DNA from 3 places in the Proteus mirabilis HI4320 genome. Region 3 is predicted to be linked to each of the others. Evidence: predicted binding sites of a transcription regulator. Region 3 holds the regulator's gene; each other region holds the start of a gene.
What was found. Region 3 encodes PhoB, which activates phosphate uptake and scavenging genes when phosphate is short. Its sites were predicted from a motif close to CTGTCATAAAACTGNCNNAT; they were not measured.

Region 1: the regulator PhoB is predicted to act here: its motif matches at 8,474-8,493, upstream of glpT (glycerol-3-phosphate transporter).
Region 2: the regulator PhoB is predicted to act here: its motif matches at 6,869-6,888, upstream of pstS (phosphate ABC transporter substrate-binding protein PstS).

The regions. Positions count from the first base shown of each region.
Region 1 covers NC_010554.1:3,916,777-3,926,916, forward strand. The annotation lists gene sugE (quaternary ammonium compound efflux SMR transporter SugE) at 1-151, shown strand, start outside; gene frdD (fumarate reductase subunit FrdD) at 224-583, opposite strand; gene frdC (fumarate reductase subunit FrdC) at 598-993, opposite strand; gene PMI_RS17845 (succinate dehydrogenase/fumarate reductase iron-sulfur subunit) at 1,008-1,745, opposite strand; gene frdA (fumarate reductase (quinol) flavoprotein subunit) at 1,738-3,534, opposite strand; gene epmA (elongation factor P--(R)-beta-lysine ligase) at 4,494-5,471, shown strand; gene glpQ (glycerophosphodiester phosphodiesterase) at 5,733-6,812, opposite strand; gene glpT (glycerol-3-phosphate transporter) at 6,946-8,298, opposite strand; gene glpA (anaerobic glycerol-3-phosphate dehydrogenase subunit A) at 8,679-10,140, shown strand, end outside.
Region 2 covers NC_010554.1:3,170,889-3,181,028, reverse strand. The annotation lists gene PMI_RS14335 (amino acid ABC transporter permease) at 1-350, opposite strand, end outside; gene PMI_RS14330 (amino acid ABC transporter permease) at 352-1,089, opposite strand; gene PMI_RS14325 (ABC transporter substrate-binding protein) at 1,187-2,026, opposite strand; gene phoU (phosphate signaling complex protein PhoU) at 2,230-2,964, opposite strand; gene pstB (phosphate ABC transporter ATP-binding protein PstB) at 2,979-3,755, opposite strand; gene pstA (phosphate ABC transporter permease PstA) at 3,786-4,688, opposite strand; gene pstC (phosphate ABC transporter permease PstC) at 4,690-5,649, opposite strand; gene pstS (phosphate ABC transporter substrate-binding protein PstS) at 5,725-6,765, opposite strand; gene envZ (two-component system sensor histidine kinase EnvZ) at 6,968-8,308, opposite strand; gene ompR (osmolarity response regulator transcription factor OmpR) at 8,308-9,030, opposite strand; gene greB (transcription elongation factor GreB) at 9,179-9,658, opposite strand; gene PMI_RS14280 (Tex family protein) at 9,840-10,140, shown strand, end outside.
Region 3 covers NC_010554.1:71,447-81,586, forward strand. The annotation lists gene PMI_RS00230 (bifunctional metallophosphatase/5'-nucleotidase) at 1-1,280, shown strand, start outside; gene PMI_RS00235 (nitroreductase family protein) at 1,593-2,192, opposite strand; gene PMI_RS00240 (SbcC/MukB-like Walker B domain-containing protein) at 2,322-6,047, opposite strand; gene sbcD (exonuclease subunit SbcD) at 6,044-7,276, opposite strand; gene phoB (phosphate regulon transcriptional regulator PhoB) at 7,498-8,187, shown strand; gene phoR (phosphate regulon sensor histidine kinase PhoR) at 8,211-9,503, shown strand; gene brnQ (branched-chain amino acid transport system II carrier protein) at 10,001-10,140, shown strand, end outside.

The DNA.
Region 1 (10,140 bases), 220 kb from region 3:
GGGTACGGCTTACGCCATTTGGACCGGTATTGGTGCCGTTGGTACGGCTATCTTTGGTATTATCGTTTTTGGTGAATCCGCCAATATTTATCGTTTATTGAGTTTAGCGATGATTGTTTTCGGTATTATTGGTTTGAAATTGGCGAGCTAATTTTTATATTCACGCAGTTTAGCGATAAAAAAAGCCACTCAATGAGTGGCTTTAATTTTATTTATCAAGCGATTATAGTGTAAAAACACCAATAATTGCGATAACACTAATAATTGCTGCAGCACCATAAAATACCCAATTACTAGCAGGTACATGCACTTTAAAATCGTGCAACGTATGGTGAATACGGTGTAATGCACACCAAACTGGCAGAATAATCATTAGCAGTAAGAAAATACGACCAATAAAACCTTGGCTAAATGCCATGATACGATCGTAAGTAAATGCTTCTGGCGCAATACCCATCGGGATTAGAATACCGAGCAGGATAATAATTGCTGGAGAGACAATCGCACTCCACATACCACCTGCACCAAATAATCCCCAGAAAATAGGTTCATCAGAGCGCTTAGGAAGTTGATTCTGATTCATTATTTCCTCCTGGGTTAAACAATTAGCGCCACTGCCAGAATAACGACAGTCACGACGATGGTTAGACCCCATAAACCACGAACGATAGGCTCTTGTGGTAATTTTTCATCTTTAACGACGATATTAACGGCTTTCGGTGCAAGCTTAAACCAAGTGGCCGTATGGAATACCGTTGCGATAAGGGTCACAATATTAATCAGCATCACTATTGGGTTACTTAGGAATCCAACGAATCCCGCCCAACTTTCTGGTCCATTTTTCAGTGCAAATACACCGAACAGTACAACCAGACTGAACCAAAGTTGTGGTAGACAAGTTCCTTCACGGGTGATGTAGAAACGATAGAAACCGAGTTTCGTCCACCAGTTTGGCTGCATACCACGAACATAAGGCTTACGTTTTGTTGTCATGTCTTGTTTCCTCCTTAACGTGGTTTCAGCATGGCAATGACAAAGTCTTGCGCACTGGCTGCTTTACCCTGCTGAATAGCCGCAGCAGGATCCACATGTTTTGGACAGACTTCAGAGCAGTAGCCCACGAAAGTACAAGACCAGACGCCATTCTCACCATTTAATTGAGGCATACGCTCTTTAGCCCCATGGTCACGGCTATCGGTATTGTAACGTTGTGCTAACGTAATCGCTGCAGGACCAATAAACTCAGGATTTAAACCAAACTGAGGACATGCTGCATAGCATAAACCACAGTTGATACAACCAGAGAATTGGTGGTATTTCGCCATTTGAGCAGGAGTCTGTTTATTTGGACCTTCTGAAGGCTTACGATCATTTCCTAAAATGTAAGGTTTAATCGCTTCTAAGCTTTCAATAAAGTGAGTCATATCGACGACAAGGTCGCGCTCGACAGGGAAGTTACCTAACGCTTCGATTCTCACCCCATTTGGGTAGTCACGCATAAAGGTTTTACAAGCCAGTTTTGGGACTCGGTTAACCATCATGCCGCAAGAGCCACAAATCGCCATACGGCAAGACCAACGGTAAGACAGATCTGGCGCTAAGTTATCTTTAATATAACCCAATGCATCCAATAATGAGGTTTGCTCATCGTAAGGCACATCATAAGTGACGAAATGAGGCGCATCATCCGTTTCGGGGTTATAGCGCATGACTTCCATCTTAACGTGCTTCATGTCATCAGCCATTCGCTTTCTCCTTATTCTGCTTGTCTTGTGCAGTCGCTTCACCACCATAGACACGTTTAGCAGGAGCAGATTTGGTGATCTTCACATCGCTATATTCTAAACGCGGTGCACCTTCTGGGTTATAGAATGCCAGAGTGTGTTTAAGGAAGTTCACGTCATCACGCTCAGTACAACCTTCGTCAAGACGTTGGTGTGCACCACGAGACTCTTTACGATTGAATGCAGAATGCGCCATACATTCAGCGACATCTAAACCAAAGCCAAGCTCAATTTTATACAGTAAATCAGTATTAAAGACGCTACTGGTATCTTTAATTTCTACGTGTTTAAAACGTTCTTTTAGTTCAGTCAGTTTATCAATGGTTTTTTGCATTAATTCAGGTGTACGATAGATACCGCAACCTTCTTCCATGGCTTCACCCATTTCATCGCGGATCTGAGCCCAATTTTCAGAACCTTTTTGGTTCATCAGTTTTTTCAGATTGTCTTCGATGTCACGAGTTTGTGCATCTAATGCTGATGCGTTAGCAGGGGTTGCTTCTTGGGCACGACGAACGGCTTCTTCCCCAGCAAGACGACCAAATACTACAAGTTCAGCCAGTGAGTTAGAACCTAAACGGTTAGCGCCATGTAAGCCGACAGATGAACACTCACCCACCGCAAACAGACCTTTAATACGTGTTTCTGTGCGCTGATTAGTCTCGATACCACCCATGGTGTAGTGTGCAGTTGGACGAACTGGAATAGGTTCATTAACTGGATCAACACCCACATACGCTTTTGCCAGTTCACAAATGAATGGTAAACGTTCATGAAGTTTTTTCGCACCCAGATGACGTAAATCAAGATGCACGACATCACCACGGTGAGTTTTAATGGTACGACCCGCGCGCCACTCATGCCAGAATGCTTGAGAAACTTTATCGCGAGGACCTAATTCCATATATTTATTTTCGGGTTTACCTAATGGTGTTTCTGGTCCTAGGCCATAATCTTGTAGATAACGGTAACCATCTTTATTGACCAGAATACCCCCTTCACCACGGCAACCTTCGGTCATCAGAATACCTGAGCCCGGTAAACCAGTTGGGTGATATTGCACAAATTCCATATCACGCAGTGGCACGCCATGACGTAAGGCTATCCCCATACCATCACCTGTAACGATACCGCCATTAGTATTAAAGCGATAAACGCGACCTGCGCCACCTGTTGCCATAATGACAGCATTAGCACGAATTTGAACTTTCGTCCCTTCCATCATATTAATAGCAACAACACCACGAGCGTGGCCTTCATCAACAAGGATATCGAGAACGAAATGTTCATCGAAACGTTGAATTTGTGGGTATTTTAAAGAGGTTTGGAACAGGGTGTGTAACATGTGGAAGCCGGTTTTATCGGCGGCGAACCAAGTCCGTTCGATTTTCATCCCACCAAAACGTCGGACGTTGACTGACCCGTCTTCTTTACGGCTCCAAGGACAGCCCCAGAGTTCTAGTTGAGTCATCTCTGTTGGACAATGCTCAACGAAGTAATCAACGACATCCTGCTCACACAACCAGTCACCGCCAGAAACGGTATCATTGAAGTGAAAGTCGTAGGAGTCGTGAGCCTGAGTCACTGCTGCTGATCCGCCTTCTGCTGCCACAGTGTGGCTACGCATAGGGTAAACTTTTGAGATCAGAGCAATTTTCAGTTGAGGATTTGCTTCCGCTGCAGCAATTGCTGCTCGTAAGCCTGCGCCCCCGGCTCCGATTATCGCTATATCGGCATTAAAGGTTTGCACTGCGCTTCTCCATTGTTCAAGTGAAAATTGGAATAATTGTCTAGAATTCAATTCACTGACATTATTAATTTAGTAATGCTATTTTTTTAAGCTATCCGTAACGAAAATGTTTCACTGCCTTGTGACTACGCTTGATAACATCGTTATTATCATTGACTGTAATTTTAGTATAACGAAATGTAAGGTACGGAAATTTGATATGAATGATGGTTTTCCCGTATTTCACAAAAAAAGTGTGATCTACACCAAGAATTCTCGGTTTTACTAATAATTAACCAGATAAACTTGAGCATAAAATAAAATATTTAATTCTAAAATAAAAATAAAGTTAGCAATGAATAATTCGTTTTTAAAGTATAGATAATTTGAATTACAAAGAACAATGGTTTTTTGTTATTGACTGATTTTTAAGGTAAAATAAATTATCTTTAAGCTGTTTTAATATAATTTAATAAAAATATAAACAAATAGTTAAAATAAACTTTTACTATTTATCTAAAACAAATCGATTTGTCTTATTAATTGTTAATAAAATATTAATAAAATCTCTTAAAGATTATAATAGCCATCAAACTTAACGGCGCTAAATATTAAATAGTGCTTAAAATTGATAAAAAATAGACTTATTTTATATAAGAAAAATATGAGTTTATTGTTGAACTCGGTTGAGAAAGAGAATTATTCTAATTTTTATTTTTGATACACCGTTGCGCTATTAGTGGCATAAAAAGTTGTTATCGTTATTGGCTTGGGATAGACGTGCTATTGCTAGTGACGAAAAAACGCAAAAAAGTAGATGATTTGTAGAATTGTATTGATTGCATTTATATGTTTGTCGATATTTAATCAATATAATTGGTGGGAATGAAAATATGGTACATCTTTTCTGGAAGAAATTTGTCTGTTGAAGAGGATGCGAGTAAACTGCACGCTTTGTTTTCTGTTGGAGTTTTTCGTTCATGAGTGAAATCGCGGATTGGCAGCCAAGCGCCTCAATCGCCAACTTACTGAAAAAGGCGAAAATTGTCAGTAATATTAGGCGTTTTTTCGCTGATCGTGGTGTTTTAGAAGTTGAAACACCGATGATGAGTCAGGCTACCGTTACCGATATTCATCTATGCCCATTTGAAACCCAATTTGTGGGGCCAGGTGCTTCTCAAGGGCTAAAGTTATATTTAATGACCAGTCCTGAATACCATATGAAGCGTCTATTAGCGGCAAACAGTGGGCCAATTTATCAAATGGGGCGTTGCTTCCGTAACGAGGAAGCCGGTAGATATCATAATCCGGAATTTACGATGCTTGAATGGTATCGACCTTGTTTTGATATGTACCGGTTGATGAATGAAGTCGATGATTTATTACAAGAAGTGCTTGATTGTGAAGCGTCTGAATCGCTCTCATATCAACAAGCCTTTTTGCGCTATCTCGATATCGACCCTTTATCTGCAGATAAAGAAAAGTTACGTGAGGTTGCGGCAAAGCTTGATTTATCAAATATTGCTGACACAGAAGAAAATAGAGATACGCTACTGCAATTACTTTTTGTGTCAGGTGTAGAGCCTCATATTGGTCTTGAAAAACCAACCTTTATCTATCATTTTCCTGCTTCACAAGCTTCCCTTGCTGAAATTAGCTCAGAAGATCATCGTGTTGCAGAGCGATTTGAGGTCTATTTTAAAGGTGTCGAGTTAGCAAATGGTTTTCGTGAATTAACGGATGCTAAAGAGCAACGTCTTCGTTTTGAACGTGATAATCGTCAACGTGTTGCCATGGGATTACCTGAACAGCCTATTGATGAGCGTTTTTTAGCTGCGCTTGAAGCTGGATTACCTGAATGTTCTGGGGTTGCTTTAGGCGTTGATCGCCTGATTATGCTCGCACTCGGTGTTGAGCGTATTAGTGATGTGATTGCCTTCCCTGTTTATAGAGCATAATTTATTTGCTAATCAGATTAAAAAGAGAGTTTAGGCTCTCTTTTTTAATATGAATAATATGGAAAAATACGAAAAATTGGTAAACGAGCATTTAAACGAGCATAAAATTAGCCTAAAACACAATATACTGTGATAACAAACGAGTAAAGCGTATGGATAATCGGAGCGATTTTCACTATGAGACACGGTGAGAGTAGCAGAGCAACTCAAGGGAAATTATCCTGCCCTTTATTGATAAGAGCAGGATAACAGAAATAAAGGTTATTTAGCTTGTTTTTGTAAGAACTTAACCCCTAAATCAGGGAAATCAGTAAATACCCCTTCGGCACCCGCTTGGTTATAAATAATGTCATAAAGCTGATCGCCATCTTTGGCATATTTAGGTAGTTTATCCACTCGTACCGTAAATGGATGAATGGTTAACTTGTTGGCATGAGCATCGGCAGCCATACCGGTTAAGGTGATTTTATCTGGTGTTGAGTCTTCTTCTACTAACATATGATAATCAGGGCCAATGCCATCAGCATAAGTCGCAATTTCTTTCATGGCGCCAGGTTTAAACATCCAGTCATAACTGTAGTTTGTCCATGTGCCATCTGGTTGTTTTTCATATGTCTCATTCCAATCGGTATAAGCGATTAACTGAACCAGTTTTAAATCCATCCCCATTTGTGGCATCAATTCTGTTTTAATGCGTTTTAGATCGTTAGGATCAAAGGATTGTAGATAAACATTATCGCTCTTTTGGGTATAGCCATACTGTTTTAAGACTTCGAGAACTTTTTTAGTAATGTCTTTCCCTTCTTGTTCATGAAACCAAGGTGCTTTGATCTCAGGATAAATACCAATATCTTGTCCTGTTGATTTGTTTAAGCCTTGGATAAACTCAATTTCTTCTTGGAAAGTGTGGATGCGAAAATCGGATTTTCCCATTGGGAAACGATTTGGATAACTTTGGACTTTTTTACCGTCAACAATATCGAAACCTTCGGTAAATTTCAGTCCTTTGATCTCATCAAGAGTAAAATCGATAGCATAGTAACGGCCATCTTTTCTTGCTCTGTCTGGATAGCGTTCAGCAACATCGGTGACACGATCGAGATAGTGATCATGCAAGACAACCAGTTGGTTATCTTTTGTCATCACCAGATCTTGTTCTAGATAATCGGCACCTTGTGCATAGGCGAGTGCTTTGGCAGGTAAGGTGTGTTCAGGTAAATAACCGCTGGCACCACGATGGGCAATCACTACTTTATCGCTTGCTGCTTGTGCGATTGTACTTAAAGATAGAGTTAAAAGAACGCCCGCCACTAACGGTTTCAGTTTGAAAGGTGTACTCATAAAGTTGCTCCATTTTCATTTTCGTACAATAAAGCTATGTACAGTTGGCAATAAAAAAGCCACATCAGAAAGTTGATGTGGCTTGATTTTTAGAGATGAGATTTAATCAATTTCATAAATAATCAGTTAATGATTATTCATACTTCTGTGACATTTCACGTTTGTGTTTGGTTTCATTTATCATCACGATAAGTAATAACACAACAGATAATACACTACCGCCGATCATGACCATAAAGCCACCGTCCCAACCGAAGTAGTCAACGGTATAACCTACGATAGCACTTGCCGCAACAGAACCCCCTAAGTAACCGAATAGACCGGTGAAGCCTGCTGCGGTACCCGCAGCTTTTTTCGGCGCTAATTCAAGGGCGTGCAGACCAATTAGCATAACAGGACCATAGATTAAGAAACCAATGATTAACATACATGCCATATCAATATTCGGGTTACCTGCTGGGTTCATCCAGAATACGATAGTGGCAATGGTTACTAAGGTCATAAAGAATACCCCAGTTGCACCACGGTTACCTTTGAACACTTTATCTGACATCCAACCACACAGCAGTGTGCCTGGAATACCTGCGTATTCATATAAGAAGTATGCCCATGAGGATTTATCCATGGCGAAATCTTTGACTTCGCGAAGATAAGTTGGAGACCAGTCCAATACGCCGTAACGAAGTAAGTAAACAAATACGTTAGCAATTGCAATCATCCACAGAAGTTTGTTAGGGAAAACATACTTCATAAAGATTTCTTTTGCTGTCAGTTCTTGTTCGTCTGTTTCTTTATAATCAGGTGGATAATCGTTTTTATATTCTTCGATAGGAGGTAGACCACAAGATTGTGGTGTATCGCGCATTAATGCAAACGCAATCATCGCGACTAAAATAGCCGCGAATGCTGGCATATATAATGCTGCTTTCCAGTCGTTAAACCATGCCATACCTAACAGGAACAGCAATGGCGGTAAACCACCACCGACGTTATGAGCACAGTTCCAAATAGAGACGATACCGCCACGCTCTTTTTGTGACCACCAGTGAACCATGGTACGTCCACAAGGAGGCCAACCCATACCTTGGAACCAACCACACAGGAACAACAGCACGAACATGATCATAATGCTCGAAGTTGCCCATGGCACAAAGCCCATAATTAACATCACAATGGATGCAAGAATAAGACCTGCGGGTAAGAAGTAACGCGGGTTAGCACGGTCAGAGAATGACCCCATGATAAACTTAGAGAAACCGTAAGCAATCGAGATCCCTGATAAAGCAAAACCCAGATCCCCTTTAGAGAATCCCTCTTCTACGAGGTAAGGCATTGCTAAAGCGAAGTTTTTCCTTACTAAATAATAAGCAGCGTAACCAAAGAAAATCCCCATAAAGATTTGCCAACGTAAACGGCGATAGACAGGATCTATCTGTTCCTTTGGCAGACGCGCTTTATGTGGCGCAGGTCTAAACAGACTTAACATATTAGCCTCCGATGGCTTTTATTTTAATATGTTGATATTAAACAATGACAAAACGAACAACAAAGTAATCAAAAAATTTTCTTTAACGAACGTAATAGTAAACTTGTTGAAGCAAATTTACTGTGAAGTAATACTCAGTTGTCGAATAATTTTTCAAGATGTGTAATTTTGAGTGATATGTTAACTTTATGAAACACTTTCTGGTAAATAATTTGTGATTAGTATCACATATGTCGTTTTAATTTTTCACTCATGAGCGTTTCTCTTTCGTTTTTGCTCATTATCAAACATTAACCACATTTTTTGTGTATCTTATACACTATAATTAACGTTAAAGAATAATTAAGCGTTTGCTGAATGTAATGTGAGAGGGCATCTCTATGATGAGCGGTTCACCAGTGACAGAAACAGATGTCATTATTATCGGCGGTGGAGCTACGGGGGCAGGCATGGCAAGAGACTGTGCTCGTCGTGGATTACGCTGTATCCTACTGGAAAGACACGATATCGCAACCGGTGCAACCGGTCGAAACCATGGTTTATTACATAGTGGCGCACGCTATGCAGTGACCGATCCGGAATCAGCGCGTGAGTGTATAGAAGAAAACATGATCTTAAAACGGGTCGCTCGTCATTGTGTTGAAAAAACGGATGGCCTTTTTATTACTCTCCCTGAAGATTCGTTAGAATTCCAACAAACCTTTATTCAATCTTGCCAAGCGGCAGGTATTGATGCTCAAGCCATTTCACCTGAAGAAGCTATTCGCTTAGAGCCTTCGGTGAATCCTAATCTTATTGGTGCGGTTAAAGTACCTGATGGTACGGTTGATCCTTTCCGCTTAACGGCGGCCAATATGTTAGATGCACGTGAACATGGTGCGCAAGTACTCACTTATCATGAAGTGATGGGCTTGATCCGTGAAGGCGACCGTGTGAAAGGTGTACGTGTTTATGATCATCAATCTAAAAATATGTATGAGATCCGCGCACAAATAGTGGCCAATGCCGGAGGAATATGGGGACAAAAAATTGCAGAATATGGTGATTTAAAAGTCCGCATGTTCCCAGCAAAAGGGGCATTACTGATTTTAGGACACCGTATCAATAATATGGTGATCAACCGCTGTCGTAAGCCTGCGGATGCCGATATTTTAGTGCCTGGCGATACCATCTCATTAATAGGAACCACCTCAACTCGCGTTCCTTATGATGAAATCGACAATATGTATGTTACCCCTGAAGAGGTTGATATCCTGATCCGCGAAGGTTCGATGCTGGCACCTAAACTGGCTCAAACCCGTATTTTACGTGCTTATGCCGGTGTACGTCCTTTAGTGGCCAGCGACGATGATCCTTCTGGCCGTAATGTAAGCCGCGGTATTGTATTACTTGACCACGCACAACGGGATGGACTCGAGGGCTTTATCACCATAACCGGTGGTAAATTAATGACTTACCGATTAATGGCTGAATGGGCCACAAACAAGATCTGTGAGAAATTAAATATTTCAGCAAAATGTACCACGGCTGAAGAGCCATTGCCTGGCTCTCGCCAATCGGCAGAGCAAGCATTGCGTAGTGTGGTGTCGTTACCGGCGCCAATTCGAGGCTCAGCGGTTTATCGTCATGGCGATTTAGCCAATAAACTATTGAGTAATGAGCGTATTGATAAAAGCTTAGTGTGTGAATGTGAAGCGGTCACGGCCGGTGAAGTTCGTTATGCAGTGAATTCTTTAACCGTGAATAATTTGCTTGATTTACGCCGTCGTACTCGTGTGGGAATGGGAACTTGCCAAGGTGAGTTATGTGCTTGTCGCGCAGCAGGATTATTAAATCGTTTAC
Region 2 (10,140 bases), 960 kb from region 3:
GCTTTAACACCATGAGCGATATAAGAGGAGGTAATAAGTGCTAGAGCACAGATCACGGTGGTTATCTCAGGAATTTCCATTCCTAATACCACGGGTAATAGAAAATAGAGCCAAAAAATCAACATAATGACCGGAATAGCACGGAAAAAACCTAAAAAAGCGGCAAATAAGTTAACCCATACCCCTTTAAGCATGGCGAGAGCGATCCCCCCAAGCGTCCCTAATATAATAGATACAATACCGGCGATCACACTAATAAATATAGTTAAAGCCGCACCTTCTAATGGCCCATCAGGATACGCGCCAAAAAGTAGATACTGCCAATTATCAGCAATAACAGTAAAGTCCATATTAATATCCTTGCGCTAATTTTCGTTGCTGATGCCATTGCCCCCAAGCTTCCATTAATGCAATGGCAGCGATATACAGTATGGTGGCGACGCCGAACGCTTCAAAAGTACGTAATGATTCAGTTTCAACTTGCCTTGAAGCATAAGAAAGCTCTGCGACACCTATGGCCATAGTGAGAGAGGAGTTTTTGATAATATTCATATATTGACCCAACAATGGCGGAAGGGCGATACGAAAAGCTTGCGGTAAAATGACATAACGCATGGATTGCCAGTGGGTTAATCCTAACGCTAAAGCTGCATATTTTTGGCCTTGTCTGACTCCCTGTATTCCTGCTCTTAGCTCTTGGGCAATAAAAGGTACAGAGTAAAAGGTAAGCCCAATAATACCGGCTAAAAATTCAAAAGAGGGCCAAGAGAGCGTTAAGCCAAATAAAGAAAGTTCATGTGGGGTGTTAAGCCATATCATGGCCGTTTGTGGCAATAGTTCACCAGAAGCAAAATACCAAAAGAAGAGCTGAACCAATAATGGGGTATTACGAAAGAGTGAAGTATAAATGGCCGCACACCAACGTAATGGCGCGATATGGCTATCATAGGCAGCACTGAGAAGAAAACCTAGTAATGTGGCAATAATGATAGTCCAGAAAGAGATAAGCAAGGTGATTAAAAAACCTTGCCACAGCCAACTTAAGTAGTGAGGCTCAAGAAGATAGTGAGAAAGAAACTGCGCAAACATAATTATTACCTATTGCAGACGCCAAACCCCGCAGTAGCGGGGTTGGTGTTTTATCAATAAATCATCGCGATAAATTAAGTCGTTATTTGCTCTACCATTAGGATTGAGGCGCTTGCTCAGAAAGTGGGGCAAACTTAAAGTCACCACGAGGTTGAGCGGACTTAGTATCAGGGCCAAACCAACGATTATAAATTTCGTCTGCTTTGCCTTCTTTCTCTAATCTTAATAGCGTGTTATTAATCTCGTTAATTAAACGCTGTTCACCTTTAGCTGCGGCAACGGCTTGATATTCTCGTGTAATACTAAAGGGCGATATTTCAAAATCAGCTTTGATTTTCTCAGGTAAATTAGCTAATAACCCTACTAATTTAGCATCATCTTGGGTTATCGCTTGTACATTGCCATTGCGTAATGCGGCAAACGCAAGAGGGGTATCGTCATAGGAGATGACTTTAGTTTCAGGATAGCGTTCACGTAAGGTAATTTCCTGTACGGTGCCTTTGTCAGCCCCAATGCGTAATGACGCAATTTGCTCAGGGCTGGTTAATACGCCTTTGCGCGCGATAAATTTCTGTCCAGTAGCAAAATAAGGTACAGAGAAATCGACTTGTTTTGCTCGCTCTTCGGTAATGGTGAAGTTGGCGGCAATTAAATCGACTTTTTTGGCGCTAAGTAGTGGAATACGGTTAGCTGGGTTAGTTGGACGTAATTCCAATTTTACCCCGAGATCTTTGGCAATTTCATTCGCAATATCTGCATCATAACCTGCCAATTTTTTGGTTTGTGGATCGATAAAACCAAACGGTGGGTTACTATCAAAAATAGCAATGCGTACCACACCTGCCTGTTTTATATCGTCTAATTTATCGGCTTTTGCCAGACCAGAAAAAAGCACTGAGCCAGCAATTAATGCCGTTGCCAAAACACGTAATTTCATTATTCACCCCAAAAAAAGTATTCTCATTGTTATGTTGCCTATCACGCTATCAAGTTGTTCTAAGTTCATAAAATAATAAAAAATGATATGGATATGCTTTTATAGAATAAGTTAAGGAGAGATAGTGACTTTATAAACATAAATAAAAAAACAGAGGCAAATAATGCCTCTGTTTCAGAGCGTAAAGAGAGTGAATAAATTATTTAATTAGCAGAATGACTATCATCATTTTTTGTCAGCATTCTTTCTACTTGGTCACCCCCTAAATGACGGAAGTCATGACCCTTGACGTAGTAGAAGATAAACTCACAGATATTCTGGCAACGATCGCCAATACGTTCGATAGAACGAGCACAGAATAATGCCGTCAGTACGCTCGGGATAGTGCGAGGATCTTCCATCATATAAGTCATTAATTGACGAACAATACCTTCATATTCGTTATCAATTTTTGCATCTTCACGATAGACTCGAATAGCTTCTTCTAAGTCCATACGAGCGAAAGCATCAAGAACATCATGGAGCATTTGTATCGCATGTTGGCCTAAGGACTCTAAACTTACTAGCAGTGGTTGATGTTGATGTGAAAATTTCTCAAGGGCCGTTTTACAGATTTTTTCTGCCACATCACCAATACGCTCTAATTCGGCGATAGTTTTAGAAATCGCCATAATAAGGCGTAAATCACTGGCGGTGGGCTGACGTTTGGCAATGATACGCATACAGGCATCATCAATGGCAACCTCCATCATATTGACTTTTTGATCACCTTCAATCACTTCATTGGCTAATGCTTGGTCTTGGTTATGCATTGCGGTAATGGCTTTTTTTAATTGCTCTTCAACTAAGCCACCCATGACCATCAGTTCTGTACGGATATGCTCTAACTCAGCGTTAAATTGACCAGAAATATGTTTATTGTGGTTTAAATTATCCATGATTTGCCTCGTTATCAGCCATAACGCCCAGTGATGTAATCTTCAGTTTGCTTCTTCGCTGGACGAGTAAATAATGTATCCGTATCACTGAACTCGATTAATTCACCCAAATACATAAATGCAGTGTAATCAGAACAACGTGCAGCTTGCTGCATATTGTGGGTGACGATCACCACGGTATATTCGGATTTTAGTTCACTGATAAGCTCTTCAATACGACCTGTAGAGATAGGATCGAGTGCAGAGCATGGCTCATCCAGTAATAATACTTCAGGACGGATAGCAATACCGCGTGCGATACATAAACGTTGCTGCTGTCCCCCAGAAAGACTATAGCCACTTTGATGTAATTTATCTTTGGTTTCATTCCATAATGCGGCTTTGGTCAGCGCCCACTGAACGCGTTCGTCCATTTCAGCGCGAGACAGTTTTTCAAATAAGCGTACACCAAAAGCGATATTGTCATAAATCGACATTGGAAATGGTGTAGGTTTTTGGAATACCATGCCTACTTTTGCGCGTAATAGCGCAATATCTTGCTTATCTGTCAGAATATTGTTGCCATCTAACAAGATTTCACCTTCAGCACGCTGTTCGCCATAAAGCTCATACATTTTATTAAAAGTACGCAGTAAAGTGGATTTACCACAGCCAGAAGGGCCGATAAATGCCGTTACTTTATTTTTGGCAATATCTAATGAGATATTTTTCAGCGCATGGAACTTACCATAGTAGAAGTTCAAGTCACGAACTTGGATTTTGTTTCCAGCGTTATCATTAGCCATAGTCATTCAACGTTCTCTCTTGCTTAACTTTCTGCGTTAGCCATGCTTATTTTTAGCAAACAGCACGCGCGCGATAATATTGATAAATAGAACACAGAGGGTGATCAGTAATACGCCAGCCCAAGCAAGCTCTTGCCATTGTGAGAAAGGGCTCATGGCGAATTTAAAGATAGTCACAGGTAAGTTGGCTATCGGTTCGTTTAGATCTGTGCTCCAGAATTGGTTAGATAGTGAAGTAAATAGCAGTGGTGCTGTTTCACCCGCAATACGCGCAATCGCTAATAATACGCCCGTGATAATACCCGATACGGAGGCTTTTAACGTGATTTTAGCGATCATCTTCCACTTGGGCGTCCCTAATGCATAAGCCGCTTCCCGTAAGCTATCAGGGACTAACTTCAACATATTTTCCGTGGTGCGAATAACAATAGGTATTTGTAATAACGCTAATGCCACAATACCCGCCCAACCAGAGAAGTGCTGCATTTGTGCCACCACAATGGTATACACAAACAGTCCAACAACAATCGATGGGGCTGATAATAAAATATCGTTGATAAAGCGTATGACTTCCGCTAACCATGAACGACGCCCATACTCAGCAAGGTAGATACCCGCTAAGATCCCCAAAGGAGTACCAATGACCGTCGCCCATAAAATAAGTAGACCACTACCCACAATGGCGTTAGCTAATCCGCCACCATCGGTGTTAGGGGGCGGTGTCATTTCTGTGAATAAGGCCCAAGACATGCCATCAAAGCCTTTGGTTACTGTAGAAAACAAGATCCACATTAACCAGAACAGACCAAATGCCATGGTAGAGACAGATAAAAACAGTGCGATACGGTTTTTTTGACGACGCCAAAGTTGGCGTTTATGGCGTATATGCAGTTCTTTTTCTGTTTGAACTTGTAATGAAGAAGAGGATGTTTTAGCCATCTTAACGTGCTCCTTCATTCTTAGATAAACGTAGTGTCATAAACTTAGAAATCGCAAGGACGATAAAGGTAATGACAAATAAAATCAGACCTAATTCCATTAATGCAGCGGTATGAAGACCTGTTTCTGCTTCGGCAAATTCGTTGGCTAATGCAGAGGTAATACTATTGCCCGGCATAAAGAGTGATGCAGAGTCTAACTGGTAGGTGTTACCAATAATAAAGGTCACAGCCATAGTTTCCCCGAGCGCACGACCTAATCCAAGCATCACACCACCTATCACACCGTTTCGGGTATAAGGTAAAACGATATTCCAAATCACTTCCCATGTGGTACAGCCGATACCGTAAGCGGATTCTTTCATCATCACTGGGGTCTGTTCAAATACATCACGCATTACAGACGCGATATAAGGGATGATCATAATTGCGAGGATAACCCCTGCTGCTAATATACCGATACCAAACGCAGGGCCAGAGAATAACTCACCGACAATAGGGACTGATGAGAGCACGTTGCCAACAGGCTCTTGGAAGTATGTGGCAAAGAGCGGCGCAAAGATAAAGAGTCCCCACATACCATAAACGATACTTGGAATAGCAGCTAATAACTCAATCGCGATACCCAATGGGCGTTTTAGCCAATTGGGTGCCAGTTCTGTTAAAAAGAGTGCAATACCAAAACTCACCGGAACCGCAATGATCAGGGCAATAATTGAGGTAACGACAGTACCGTAAATTGGTACTAAAGCACCGAATTCCTGTGCGGGTGGATCCCACTCTTTCGTCCACAAGAATGACAGACCAAATTGTTGAATACTTGGCCATGAGGCGAAAATCAGTGAAACAATGATACCTGCTAAAAGCAAAAGTGTAATTAACGCAGCTAGTCGAACTAGTGCGCTAAAAATAACGTCCCCTCGTTTACTCGGGGCCTTTATTACCGTTGTATGCTCGGCCATAAAGCCTCTTTAATTTATTACCCCCTGTGTTGCAGGGGGTGAACGTTAATCTATTTTTTAATGGTAACCCTTTGGTTAGTAAATTGGTTTACCATTACTGTCTTTGATGCTTGTTTTCCAAGCGGCACGAATTTGTTCTACCACTTCTTTTGGCAATACGGCGTAATCAAGATTTTTCGCTTCATCATTGCCTTTTTCATATGCCCAGTTAAAGAAATTCAGTACTTCTTTTCCTTTAGCCGCATCTTTTTGCGTTTGATGCACTAAAATGAAGGTAGTAGAAGTAATTGGCCAGGCATTTTCGCCTTTTTGATTCGTTAGGTCTTGTGCAAAGCTCTTACTCCAATCAATTTTTCTCGCTGCTGCGCTAAAACTATCGGCAGTAGGAGGAATAACTTCGCCATCTGCAGTGACTAATTGAGTATATGCAAGATTGTTTTGTTTTGCGTAAGCGTATTCAACATAACCAATTGAGCCTGGTAGACGTTGAACAAAGGCTGCGATGCCATCATTTCCCTTACCACCTAAGCCTGTAGGCCATTTAACGGTAGAGCCTGCGCCTACTTCATCTTTCCATGCGCTATTTACTTTAGATAAGTAGCTAGTAAAAACGAATGATGTGCCTGAACCATCAGCACGACGAACAACAGCAATGTTTTGGTCAGGTAGATTGAGTTTTGGATTTAGTTTAGCTATAGCAGGATCATTCCATTTTTGGATCTTGCCTAAGTAGATATTCCCGATAGTCTCACCGTCTAAGACAAGCTCACCGGATTTAATACCTGAGATATTGACTGCCATCACCACACCACCGATGACAGTTGGAAATTGGAATAAACCGTCAGCCTTGAGTTTTTCATCAGCTAATGGTGCATCAGAAGCACCAAAATCGACAGTATTAGCAATGATCTGTTTTACACCACCAGAAGAGCCTATGCCTTGGTAGTTAACTTTGTTGCCAGTTTCTTTTTGATAGCTATCTGCCCATTTTGCATAAACTGGAGCAGGGAACGTTGCGCCAGCACCAGTCAGTGAGGTCGTTGCCTGTGCAGAAAGAGCCGTCATTGAAAGTGCAGCGGCAATGACACTGGTCAGGGTGGTACGCATCAGTTTCATAATCCCTCCTGTGGGATAGGTAGAATAACTTTTCGACATCTATCAACTTCGGTTACGGTACGCACAGACAATAGGTCAGTTAGATGACAATTAAATGTCTTAATTGTGACAGTTTTATGACAAAGCAGAAAAAGAGTGAAAATAATGCATAAAAATAGGTGAGAAAGAATAAGAAGGGCGTTAACGTTGAAAAGTGAGGATATTAATCATCTTCGTCTTCTTGCACTTTTAACGGAAAGTTGGCACGGATAAGTAACCCGCCTTTCGTGCTATCGCCGAGTTCGACAAAGCCACCATGGGCATCCATGATCCGACGAATAATGGATAGACCTAAACCCGCACCGGTTGAACTTCGAGCTTGTTCCCCTTGAACAAAGGGTTGGAATAAACGTTGTCTATCTTCTTTGGCAATGCCTGGACCATCGTCTTCAACTTGAAACCAAGCATATTCTTCATTTTGATTACTTGTGATGCTTATCCAACCATGTCCGTAGCGTGTGGCATTAACAATCATATTGGTAAGCGCCCGTTTGACGGCAATTGGGTTTGCTGTGATATTGATAGGATAAGGGTATAAATGCTCTTCGCTGACTTTACCTGAGTTAGATTCAGCGCAGATCACTTCTCGCAATAGACCATTCATATCACATAATTCTAAAGACATCTCTTTGCCTGTGCGCATATAGTCTAAAAATTGACCGATAATGGCATCGCAATCTTCAATATCTTTATTGATAGAATCTGCAAGATAACTATCTTCAGGACTCATCATTTCTGTAGCAAGACGAATACGCGTTAACGGAGTGCGTAAATCATGGCTTACTCCTGCCATCACCAGTGTTCTATCATTATCTAATGAGCGAATATCTGATGACATTTGATTAAATGCTCGAATAATTGAACGCATTTCAGCAGTGCCAGATTCAGGTATTGGCGGAGGGATCACCCCTTTACCAATGCGTCGTGCTGCATATTCAACTTCATGCAATGGACGATTTTGAAAACGGTTATATAACCAGAAAAATGCCACTACGATGATGATAAAAATAATGGCTTGCCGATAAACGGGTAATAAGAAATTTTGCCCTAATTCGGTAAGTGGTACGCGTATCCATAGCGTGGGTGAGAGTTGGGTATTAATCCATAAAATAGGATACTCTAGGGTGTTTTCTAGCCAAATCGTCGTATCACTATTGAGATAATCCGTCATCTGCTGGCTAAGTTCTAAATCTTCTCTTGCCCACTCTAAACCAGCTTTTAAAGCGGCGTCTTTATCAAAAAATGAGATACCTAACTCGTTGTAAATTTTATTACGTAGAGCGGGAGAAATTTTAAGTGGGGTGCCATCGACTAAGATCAGTTCTTCCGGTACTAGCGTACGAATTTCATACGCTAATACTTTATTAAATTGCTGGAGGCTTGGCCCGACAATAAGATGCTGTACAACAACATAACTGGCTATCAAGCTAAAAAAAAGTAATGAGATAACCAGAAATAGAGAGCGAGTGAGCTTATTGTGGGGTGAAAGCCTCAGCCTTCTCATTATGATACGCTCGTTCCATCAGGTACAAAGACATAACCCAGTCCCCAAACCGTTTGAATATAGCGAGGATGGGTGGGATCTTCTTCAATCATGCGACGTAAACGAGAAATTTGCACATCAATAGAACGCTCCATCGCACTATATTCACGACCTCGCGCCAGACTCATTAATTTATCACGTGATAATGGCTCTCGGGGATGTGAAACAAGGACTTTTAATACGGCAAATTCACCACTGGTCAAAGGCATATGTTGATCTTCGTGGAACATTTCCCGCGTACCGAGGTTAAGCTTAAATTTACCAAATGAGACAATCGCATTGTCTTGTGAAGGTGCTCCCGGTAGTTCGTTGGCTTGGCGACGAAGCACCGCACGAATACGGGCTAATAGCTCTCTTGGGTTAAATGGTTTTGAGATATAATCATCAGCACCAATTTCAAGTCCGACAATTCTGTCAACTTCTTCCCCTTTGGCAGTCACCATAATAATAGGGATAGGATTGTTTTGGCTTCTCAAGCGACGACAAATAGATAAGCCATCTTCGCCAGGAAGCATTAAGTCGAGGACAATAAGATGGATAGATTCGCGAGTAAGTAAACGATCCATTTGATCGGAGTTTGCCGCGGTGCGGATTTGAAAACCCTGCTCTGTCAAATAGCGCTCTAATAGTGAACGTAGACGTAAATCATCATCCACAATCAGCACTTTATAACTGTCTTGCATCTTTAAGCTCCCGAAGTGCAAATGCTTTTATTAGCGAATTCTATCATTGATAAGAATATTAAACCAAAAACAAAGAATAAATATTAATGATTTATAGGCAAAACTTGTTCTGACTTTGTATCTTAGAATATCACACTATTTATTTATCTTATTCCGAATAATATTTGATAGATAATACGCAGTAATTAACGATGCCACCTGGCGTTTGCACGCTAACTTCATCATCCACTTTTTTACCGATCAGCGCTCTCGCGACAGGGGAATCAATAGAAATCCACTGTTTTGCTGGGTCAAATTCATCAGGGCCGACTAGTCTAAATGTCTTAATGTTTTCATCATCGTCTTCAAGGGTTACCCAAGCGCCAAAATACACTTTTCCTTCTTGACGAGGATCTGGGTCAACAATTTTTAATTCATCAAGACGTTTGGATAAAAAACGAACTCGTCGGTCTATTTCACGTAATCTTTTTTTACCATAGATATATTCAGCATTTTCCGAACGGTCACCTTGAGCCGCTGCTTCAGAGACCGATTGAGTGACGCGAGGACGCTCTTCTTTCCAAAGATATTTTAGCTCTTTATCCAAGGCATGCCAGCCATCACGAGTAATATAGTTACTTTTTGCCATTACCAATAAATACGATCATCAACATTGAATTTCATACAGATACTATAGCGCGAATCACAGAATAATCTGTTATTTTCCTCATAAATGTCATGCTTGGCCTATAATAAGCGGAATTTTTTTCTTATTGCGCGTGTATAATAGCCATCTTTTTTAACCACTCCTCTCGGTAGGTAAATATATTATGAATGAATCATTAAGCCGAATTATTGCACAAGAGCTATCAGTAAAGCCCCAGCAAGTACTTTCGGCCATTACGTTACTGGATGAAGGGAATACGGTGCCTTTTGTGGCCCGTTACCGAAAAGAGGTAACTGGTGGGTTAGATGATACTCAGCTTCGTCAATTGGAAACCCGCCTGAGTTACTTACGGGAACTCAATGATCGTCGCCAAACTATTTTAAAATCAATTGAAGAGCAGGGGAAACTCACAGAAGAATTACGCTCTTCGATTAATGAGACGCAAAGTAAAACAGAACTTGAAG
Region 3 (10,140 bases):
TTGATAAAGGTATGGGTGAGTTACTGCGTAAGCAAAACGGTGGTTGCCATCCAGTTACAGGTTGTCAAGGTCCTACTGAATTTAAAGGTGCTGATTTCCAATATTTAGCGGCTAACGTGACTGTTAACGAAACAGGTAAAACGTTATTCCCTGAATATGTGATTAAAGAGTTCAATGGTATTCCGGTTGCCTTTATTGGTTTAACTTTAGAAGGTACTGCGGCTATCGTGACACCAAAAGGAACTGAAGGTTTAAGCTTCCACAATGAAGCAAAAACAATCAACGCTTTAGTGCCTAAGTTACAAGCTCAAGGTGTACAGGCGATTGGTGTTCTGATCCACGAAGGTGCTGCACAGCGCCGTGATGGTGGTCCAGTAAATATCAACGCATGTAATGGTATTACAGGTAAAGTACTTGGTGTGGTTGAACAATTAGATCCAGCGGTTGACTTTGTTGTAACGGGTCATACTCACCAAGCTTATAACTGTACTATTAACGGTAGATCAGTGACTTCTGCACAATCTAATGGCGCCATGTTAACGCGTATCGACCTGAAATTAGATAAAACAACGAAAGATGTTGTTGATGTAGAAGCGCGTAATATTTGGGTTGATAACCGCAAATATGAAAAAGATCCTGCTGTCACTAAACTGTTAGAAGCTTACGAGAAAATTGCTACACCATTAGCGAACCGTATTATTGGTAAACTAGAAGGTAACTTAACCAAGCAAACTAACGATGCGGGCGAATCGGGTCTAGGTCAAGTTATTGCTGATGCCCATTTATATACGGCAAAACCAAAAGATATGGGTGGCGCACAAATCGCCTTAATGAACAGTGGTGGTATTCGTGCTGATATGACGGGTGGTGATGTTTCTTATAACGCTATTTATACCGTACAACCATTCTCTAATGTACTGTTAACACAAACATTAACGGGTGAGCAGATCAAACGCTTATTAGAGCAACAGTGGGATCGTTCACGTCCACAAGTATTAGCGGTATCGGGTAATTTCCAATATACATGGGACAGCAAAGCACCTGTTGGACAACGTGTGATTGTTGAATCAATGCGTATTGATGGTAAGCCTGTGGATATGAAAGCGAATTACCGTGTAGTTGCAAATGAATACTTAGCAACAGGTGGTAGTAACTTCTCTGTACTGAAAGAAGGTAAAGATCCGGTTTACAGCGTGCCAGATGTTGATGCAGTAGTGAAATACTTTGCTGAGCAGTCACCTATTGCTCAACCAAAAGCGAACAACATTACTCGTAAATAACATATTTTCATACGCCTTGTGAAAATAGCACCTCTTACGAGAGGTGCGTAACTAAATAAAGAGAGCAAAGTGTTGAACACAAAGGGTCCATCCCTACCTTTGTATTCATTACGCACTTTGCTCTTTTTTTATGTTTTTTTACTCATGGGGTGCCAATAAGCTGGAACTGTATTTATTACATATAGGCTCTCATGAAAATTTTTATTGCTCCCTTTGTTATTTGTCGTGGGCAAAAAAAAGCCCACAGAGGCTGTGGGCAAGGAATGAAAATAAAAAGAGGGTATTTGGATCAGATGTCTATATTAAAGTCTATTATTTGAAGATTTTAAAACGAGCGTCATCTTCAATATAATTTTTCTCACTTGCTTCTTGTTCGATAGAGCCAAAGACCATTTGTGCTCTTAATTTCCAATGGCGAGGAATATCCCAAGTTGCGTGAACTTCATCATCAATAATTGGATTGTAGTGTTGCAGTGATGCCCCTACATTTTCAGCCGCAAGGGCAGTCCAGACAGAAAGCTGAGCCATACCACTGGCTTGCTCTGACCAAATAGGAAAGTTTTCAGCATACAGTGGGAACTGCTCTTGAAGCCCTTTAACGATATCAGTATCTTCAAAATAAAGGATGGAGCCTGCACCGGCAGCAAAGCTATTAATTTTGGCTTCTGTTGCGCTAAATGCATCCGCAGGGACTAATTTTTTCAGAGTATCTTTAACGATATTCCATAGTTTCTGGTGTTGTTCACCAAATAAAACAACAACACGAGAAGTTTGTGAGTTAAATGCGCTAGGGCTTTCTTTAACCGCTTCTTTGATGATCGTAGCAACTCTGTCTTCGCTAATAGGCAGTTGATTACCTAAATGATAAATTGTTCTACGTTTTTTCATTAATTCTGTGAATGCGTTAGACATGCTTATCTCCTTGATAAATATAAGCGTTTAAAGCTGTTTAGCCTGAGCTAATCTATGCACATACTATAGACGCTGTGGGTGATTTATTGATATCTAAAAATTTTAACCACTTACATCAAATTATTAGAGCTAGTCTTTAACTGATTGATTTTCATTGCTCTTATTACCATATCTAAACTCAGGTGCTAGCTGACTTATTCCTAAACCCCCCGCTTTTTTCACTTTTATTTGTACCGGAATACGCTCTTTCATCGCTTCAACATGACTGATCACACCAATAATTTTGCCAGAAGCATTAAGGCTATCTAAGGCATCTAAAGCAATATCTAGTGTATCAGGATCGAGGGTGCCAAAGCCTTCATCTAAAAAGAGTGACTCAATTTGCGTCTTATTACTGACTAAATCAGATAACGCTAAGGCAAGGGATAAGCTGACTAAAAAACTCTCTCCACCAGAAAGTGTACGTGTATCGCGTAGAGCATCTGCTTGCCATGTATCGGCAATCTGTAATTCAAGGCTACCTGTCGTTTTGCGTTGTAAAAAGTAACGACCATGTAGTTTTTCTAAGCGACGATTAGCCAGATAGATAAGATGGTCGAGGGTTAACCCTTGGGCAAAGCGACTAAATTTATCACCAGATGCAGAGCCAACTAACTCATTTAAATAACTCCAATCATCATAATGCGCTTGCTGTTTGGCTATTTGCGCTAATAGTGTTTGTTGCTCTATCCGTTTTTCATCATCTTGGCGTAATTGTATTTGCAGACTAAATAGTGTTTCTTGCAACGCTTTGTGTTGCTTTGCTAAGTCGTCTAAATGGATATTACATTGCTCAGCAGTACATTGGGTTGAGAGTAATGGTTGTTGTAATAAATGTTGTTGATAGGCTTTTTCTTGAGTCTCAAGGCGCGTTTTTTCTTGTAAAAGTTTATCAAGTCGCTGTTTTTGCTGCTCTTGTAGACGTGTTCTTTCCTCTACCGATAATAGAGAGGCTAAAAAGTCATTTTCATCGGCAAAAAGACTCTCTTTTAACGCGTGTTGATAGTGTTCAGTGGCTTGTTGTGCTTGTGTTATTGCTCGTTGTAGGGCTTTTTCATTCTCTTGATATTGGCCAATTAATTGATTAAGTCGGTTTTCGAGTTGGTTTTTTTCTTGAGTATATTGCTCAATCTGGGTTTGTAAAAATTGGCTATGTTTATCAAGTTCACTACGTACCTGCTCTACAGATTGTGAACCAAATAAGGCTTGTCGTTGATCCTGCCATTGTGTTTGTTGGTGCTGTTGTTGGCTTAATTTTGCTAATAGCGCCTCAAGTTCAGCCTGTTTTTCTGCTAAATAACGTTTTTTTTCATTTTGCGTCACTTGCTGTTCACGTAGGCTTTGTTGTAATAGCTGAAGCTCTTTTAACTGACTTTGATATTGCTGGTGCTCTTGTTGACGAGCTGCCAACCATGGCGTGAACTGCTCAAATTCAGGGAGTGTATAGCCTTGTTTTTCAATCGCTGACTGAATATGTTGTGCTAATTGTTGTTGCTGTTGGTGCAAGTGCTCGCTTTGTTGCTGATAGGTTTTGATTGTTTTTTGCAAATAATCTAAATCATTTTGCTGTTGCTTAACCGATTGTTGTTGTTGATTAAATTGCTCTTTTGCATTGAGAAAATGCGTATTCTTTTGATGTGTTTGGGCTTCTAATTGCTGATAACTGTCAAGTTTTTCTGTGAGAATAAGCTCTTGCTGATTTAATGATTGTTCTAATGTCAGTAAGTTATCTGCATCATCAACTAACGGTAAATGGTGTGCTTGTGCTAACGTCTGCCACTGTTGGGTCAGTACGCTATTCTCTTGGGTTAACTGAGCGATATTGTCACTCAAGGTGCTATTTTGTGAGCCATAGTTTACCAGTTGGGTTCGCTGTTCGGCTAAGGTGATGGTGAGTGAATGCACCTGCTGTTGTAATGCTTCTAAACGTAGCTTTGTCTCATCTGGTTTGATGTCATGATAGGTTTCTACATAAGGATGCTGTGTTGAGCCACATAGAGGGCAAGGTTTATCTTTCAGTAAACGTGCACGCTCTTGCTCATATTCGGCGACTTTTTGTAGCAAAAGATAGTTGTCATTTAAATCTTTAAGATGTTGTGCTTTCTCTTTTAGTGCCAGATCATTTTCTGCAATCGTTTGGGTTAGAGTCGCTATTTTTTGCTGATTTTCACTCAATGTAGTTTGATAATGTTGCTGCTCTTTGCCATTACGTTGTAATTGAGTGTGTAAATTTATAATTTTTGCCAATGCATTTTTTTGCAGATTAATTTGTTGTAATCGCGGTTTTATTTCATCGGGTTTGTCTGCTTTTTGACGCGCTTCCAATTGTGTTTGATAAGATTGTAGTTGCTGTTGCTGTAAATTAAGTTGCTCTTGTTGGGTGGCTAATGTTTGGGTAGCTTGTTGTAATGCTTTTTCCAAACTTATGACTTTTTCCTGCTCTGCTGTTTCTCGTTTTTGGTTGGCAAGATATTGGTTTGATATTTCATTATATTGCTGAAAATAGTGTTGCCATAAGGGTAGATTTTCCGCAAGTTGTGCATGATAGGCGTGTTGTGTTAAGTCGTTATTTAATTGATTAACTTGTTGTTGTGTGGTGATTAATTTTTTCTCGGCTAACTGAGAATGTTGCAGATATTCAGCGCATATTTTTTCTAATTTATGCTTGTGTTGGTTATTAGTACTAATTTCTTGTTGTAACAGCACCAATTGATTATCTAAAGGCAGTACCTTCTCACGAATTAACTGTAAAGTGTGCTGTTTTTTCTCATGATGCGTTTTTAATTGTTCATGAAAGGCTGCCAATTTTTTATTGATAGGTAGGCTTTGTTGTTCAATAGCCTGTTTTTCTGTTTTTAAGCTTGTTAACTGTGTTGCTAAATAGTTTTGCTCTGTAAGACGACGATTTTTTTCATCATAAAGAGGGCGAATTTTTTCTGCTGGCTCATTTTTTTCTAAGCGTTGAATATCGGGTTGAGCAATAATTAATGCCTGTTGAGCCTCATAGAGTCCCGCTTGGGCTGATTGTTGTTGTTGCTGAATTTCTAGCGCTTTTTCTTGCCATTGCTTAGCAACTTGGTATTCCTGTTGCTCTTTTTGTAACCTTGTTATTTGTGTTTGAATATTGGCTTGTTGTGTTAATAGCTCTTGGCGTGTTGTTGCATCCAATAATGCCATCATTTGAGCTTGTTGTTTTAGCGTGTTTAAAGCCTGCTCTTCTTCGCGCCAATGTTTAAAAATTGTTTGTGAAATATGGCGATAGATATCTGTACCAGTAAGCTCTTCAAGTAGCTCTGCACGAGATTTGTCATCAGCGTTGAGAAATGCAGCAAATTGCCCTTGTGATAACAACATGGATTTAGTGAAGCGATCGAAATCTAATCCGGTGATCGAGATTATTTTTTCTTTTACTTGGCTAATTTTATTGGCTAAAACTTTATCTTCACCGCCTAAACGATTAATTTTTGCTAACTCAGCCTGTGGGGCTTGTAAGTTTCCCTCTTCTTTATAATTCGCACGACGTTGTTCCCAAAATGCCCGATAGGCAACCCCTTTAACTTCAAATTCCACTTCAGCTAAACATTCTGCAGTGTGACGAGTCATTAATTCATTTTGAGATTGGGTTACTTTATCTAAGCGTGGCGTTCTGTGATATAACGCTAAACTAATTGCATCTAAGAGCGTGGTTTTACCCGCACCTGTCGGGCCTGTAATGGCAAATAGTCCATTGCTAACAAAAGGCTCTTGATCAAAGTTAATTTTCCATTCGCCTTTGAGTGAGTTAATGTTTTTAAAGCGCAGACTTAAGATTTTCATCGTGCGTTGTTATCCTCTTGCTCTGCCATTTCAACCGCTTGCTTAAAGAGTGTGGTTAACCGTATTTTGTCTTCCTCGGTTTCAAACTGGTGTTGAGCTAAGCGCCTTTCAAATACATCATATACAGTCAGTTCAGTTAGGGTTTCTTTCTCATTTTGCATCAGTGCTTGACGTTGTTTTCTCGCTCTTCTTAATACGATCACTTCAAAGAGTGGCGATTGAGTTAGCTCTTGAATACGGGTTTGAATATCACTGAGATAATCTTGAGTTGAAACTTCAATATCTAGCCAAATCGTGGTATCCATTTCATTATATTGTGTTGCTAACTTTTCGAGTTGTGTGGCAATTTCTTGTAACGAGCCTGAAAGAGTGCGTAATAGCTGAAACTCAGGGATGGGTAATAGTGTCATTTCCGCTAACTTATCTTGCTCAAAATCGATAAGACAAACACTTTTCTGTTGTGCACTTTCATCAAAACTTAATGGAATAGGTGAACCACTGTAGCGAATATGACCCGATTTATTGACGCGCTGTGGGCGATGAATATGACCAAGGGCGATATAGTCAAATGGAGGAAATAGGGTTGCGTTAAAGGCTTCTAATGTGCCGATATAAATTTCACGTACCGAATCGCTAACACTGGCGCCAATCGTTGTCAGATGCCCTGTGGCAATGATAGGGATGTTAACATTGAGTTGTTTTCGTAAGTCGAGCGCGGCTTGATATTGGCGTTGATAATAATCTGCGATCGCTTCTTTTAAAGCGCCCTGTTTGTCTGCTCCCGATTGCCCACTTTTGCTATTTATCATATCTCTAGGGCGTAAATAGGGGATTGCACAAAGTAATGCTCCAGGTGTGTGATTTTTTTGATAAAGAATAATAGGGGCTTGTGGGGTTTCAGTGTGAACATTAGCAATGACGGTGGTATTTAAACACGCTAACAGTGATTTAGATTCATTTAGCGTTGCCACAGAATCATGATTACCCCCTAAAATAATCAGTTGGCACTGAGTATCTCTTATTGCGACGACAAATCGATTATAAAGCTCTCGGGCATAACTGGGGGGGGAGCCAGTATCAAAGATATCCCCTGCAACAATAACTGCATCAACTTGTTGTTCACGGATTTGCGCTAATAGCCAATCGAGAAATTGTTGGTGCTCTTGGGCGCGAGTTTTTGTAAAAAAATATTGTCCTAAATGCCAATCTGAGGTGTGAATAATCCGCATTGCTATCCCTTAATGTTAACTGCCGTCAGTATAGCGCACCTTACTTTTTTAGTGAAAATCCACCTATGAGCTACGTATTTTGAGTGAAATCACACCAATTTTAGCCTTATTTACCTTAACAATGACACTGTATTCCAGTATTGTCATAGTCAGTCATAAATCTGTCATAAAAGTGCCTCATAATCATTATGACCCTCTATATAAATAACACAGGATAGAGTATGGCAAGGCGTATTCTTGTTGTTGAAGATGAAACCGCAATTCGAGAGATGATCTGTTTTGTATTAGAGCAAAATGGTTTTCAGCCTATTGAAGCTGAGGACTATGATACTGCATTGAGTTTTCTGATTGACCCTTACCCTGATCTGGTTTTATTAGATTGGATGATCCCCGGAGGCTCGGGTATCCAAGTGATTAAACAGATGAAGCGTGAAAATAATACCCGTGATATTCCTATTATTATGCTAACAGCAAAAGGGGAAGAAGAAGATAAAGTCAAAGGTCTCGAAACAGGCGCAGATGACTATGTGATTAAACCTTTTTCGCCTAAAGAGCTGGTGGCTCGGGTAAAGGCTATTTTACGACGATTGTCACCGATGTCGGCAGAAGATGTGATTGAATTTAATGGATTAAGTCTTGATCCTGTTTCACATCGAGTTACCAGTCAAGATAAACCCATTGATATGGGGCCTACCGAATTTAAACTTCTCCACTTTTTTATGACCCATCCCGAACGTGTATATAGCCGAGAGCAGTTGCTAAACTATGTTTGGGGCACCAATGTTTATGTCGAAGATCGTACTGTCGATGTACATATTCGTCGATTGCGTAAAGCTATAGAGCAAGATGGCCATGACCGAATGATACAAACGGTACGAGGAACGGGATATCGTTTCTCTGCTCGATTTTGAGTTGATAAGGGAGTAATTAACTGGTGTTAGAACGACTCTCATGGAAAGCCCTCGTGTGGGGGCTATTTCTATTTTGTTTACCTGCCTTTGTATTATCACTATTTATCGGCCACCTTCCTTGGTTGCTCGTGGTCTCATTACTGAGTGCCTTGATATGGCACGCCTATAATTTAATGAAATTATCTAAATGGTTATGGCTCGATAGATCAGTATTACCCCCAGAAGGGAAAGGGGGCTGGGAGCCTATTTTTTATGGTATACGACAAACACAGCAACGTAACCGTAAACGCCGTCGAGAATTAGGTGATTTAATTAAGCGTTTTCGTAGCGGGGCGGAGAGCCTACCAGATGCCGTTGTGATGATCACTAATGAAGGAAATATCTTTTGGTGTAATAGTCTTGCTCAGCATCTTCTAGGCTTTCGTTGGCCTGATGATAATGGACAAAATATTTTTAATTTATTGCGCTATCCCGATTTTTTACATTATTTCACCGTCGCCGATTTTAGCCGCCCTTTAACTATTGCATTAAATAATGGTGCTATTGTTGAATTTCGGGTGATGCCTTATGCGGATGATCAACGTTTAATGGTTGCTCGCGATGTGACCGAGAAGAATAAGTTAGAAAATTCGCGACGTGATTTTTTTGCTAATGTGAGCCATGAATTAAGAACACCTTTAACGGTTATTCAAGGCTATCTTGAGATGATGGAAGAGAATACCGCAGAAAACCCGGCTGAACATAAAGTGATTAAGACCATGCAAGAGCAAGCAAAGCGTATGGACTTATTAGTACAACAACTGTTACAGCTTTCACGTATTGAATCTGCGCCTCATATTGATTTGAACACGGTTGTCGATATGCCTGCGCTATTAAGCGTGCTTGAGCATGACGCGCACTCATTAAGCCAAGAACAACAAAATATCATCTTTGATATTGACCATAAATGGGCTGTTCGTGGTAATGAAGAGCAATTGCGTAGTGCCGTATCTAACCTTGTCTATAACGCCATAAATCATACCCCTGAGGGTACGACTATTCGCGTGAGTTGGAAAAAAGTACCACAAGGTATGTTGTTTAGTGTGTCAGATAATGGGCCGGGTATCAGTGCTGAACATTTAACGCGCTTAACCGAACGTTTTTATCGTGTAGATAAAGCGCGCTCCCGCCACACAGGTGGTACAGGGCTTGGATTGGCGATTGTCAAAAAGTCCTTACAACATCATCACTCAATACTGAATATTGAAAGTAAAGTCGGTGTAGGAAGCACTTTTTCTTTTATCATGCCGCAAACATTGTTAACAGAAAAAAAATAATTTCGTTTTTATCCTTATTTTATTAGTACCTTTATTACCTATTTTTAAAAGAGGTGATAAAGGTATTTTTGTCATATACCCATCAAATCAATATCAATAAAATCTAATATCGTAGCGTTAAATTTTAATATTATTAATTAATGGGAACTTTAATTGATGGCTAGATTGCTGTTTGGTGAGTAAAAAATATACAAATCATATCGGGGATAATTGGCGATATATAACAGTTATCACTGGCCTGAAAAAATACTTTAGATGATTATTCTGCTTTTTAGATCAGCTATTGCCTTTTTTCATTATAAAAGTTTTACTTGTGAGCAGTTATCGGCGCTTTTTTCTATTTAATATGTAATTGCTCTGTGTAAAATGGTTATTCTTAAATATTATTCTGAATAACCCATCATGAAGCAAAATAGATACTGCTGATATTTTTGTTGTATTTACTTTATATAGTAAATGTAAATTAACCATCTAATAACGATATATTAACAAATCTTATGGCACATCGATTAACTTCCAGAGACATTCTGGCATTAGGTTTTATGACTTTTGCTCTATTTGTTGGAGCAGGGAATATTATTTTTCCCCCGATGGTGGGGTTGCAATCAGGGGAGTTTGTTTGGACTGCGGCCATTGG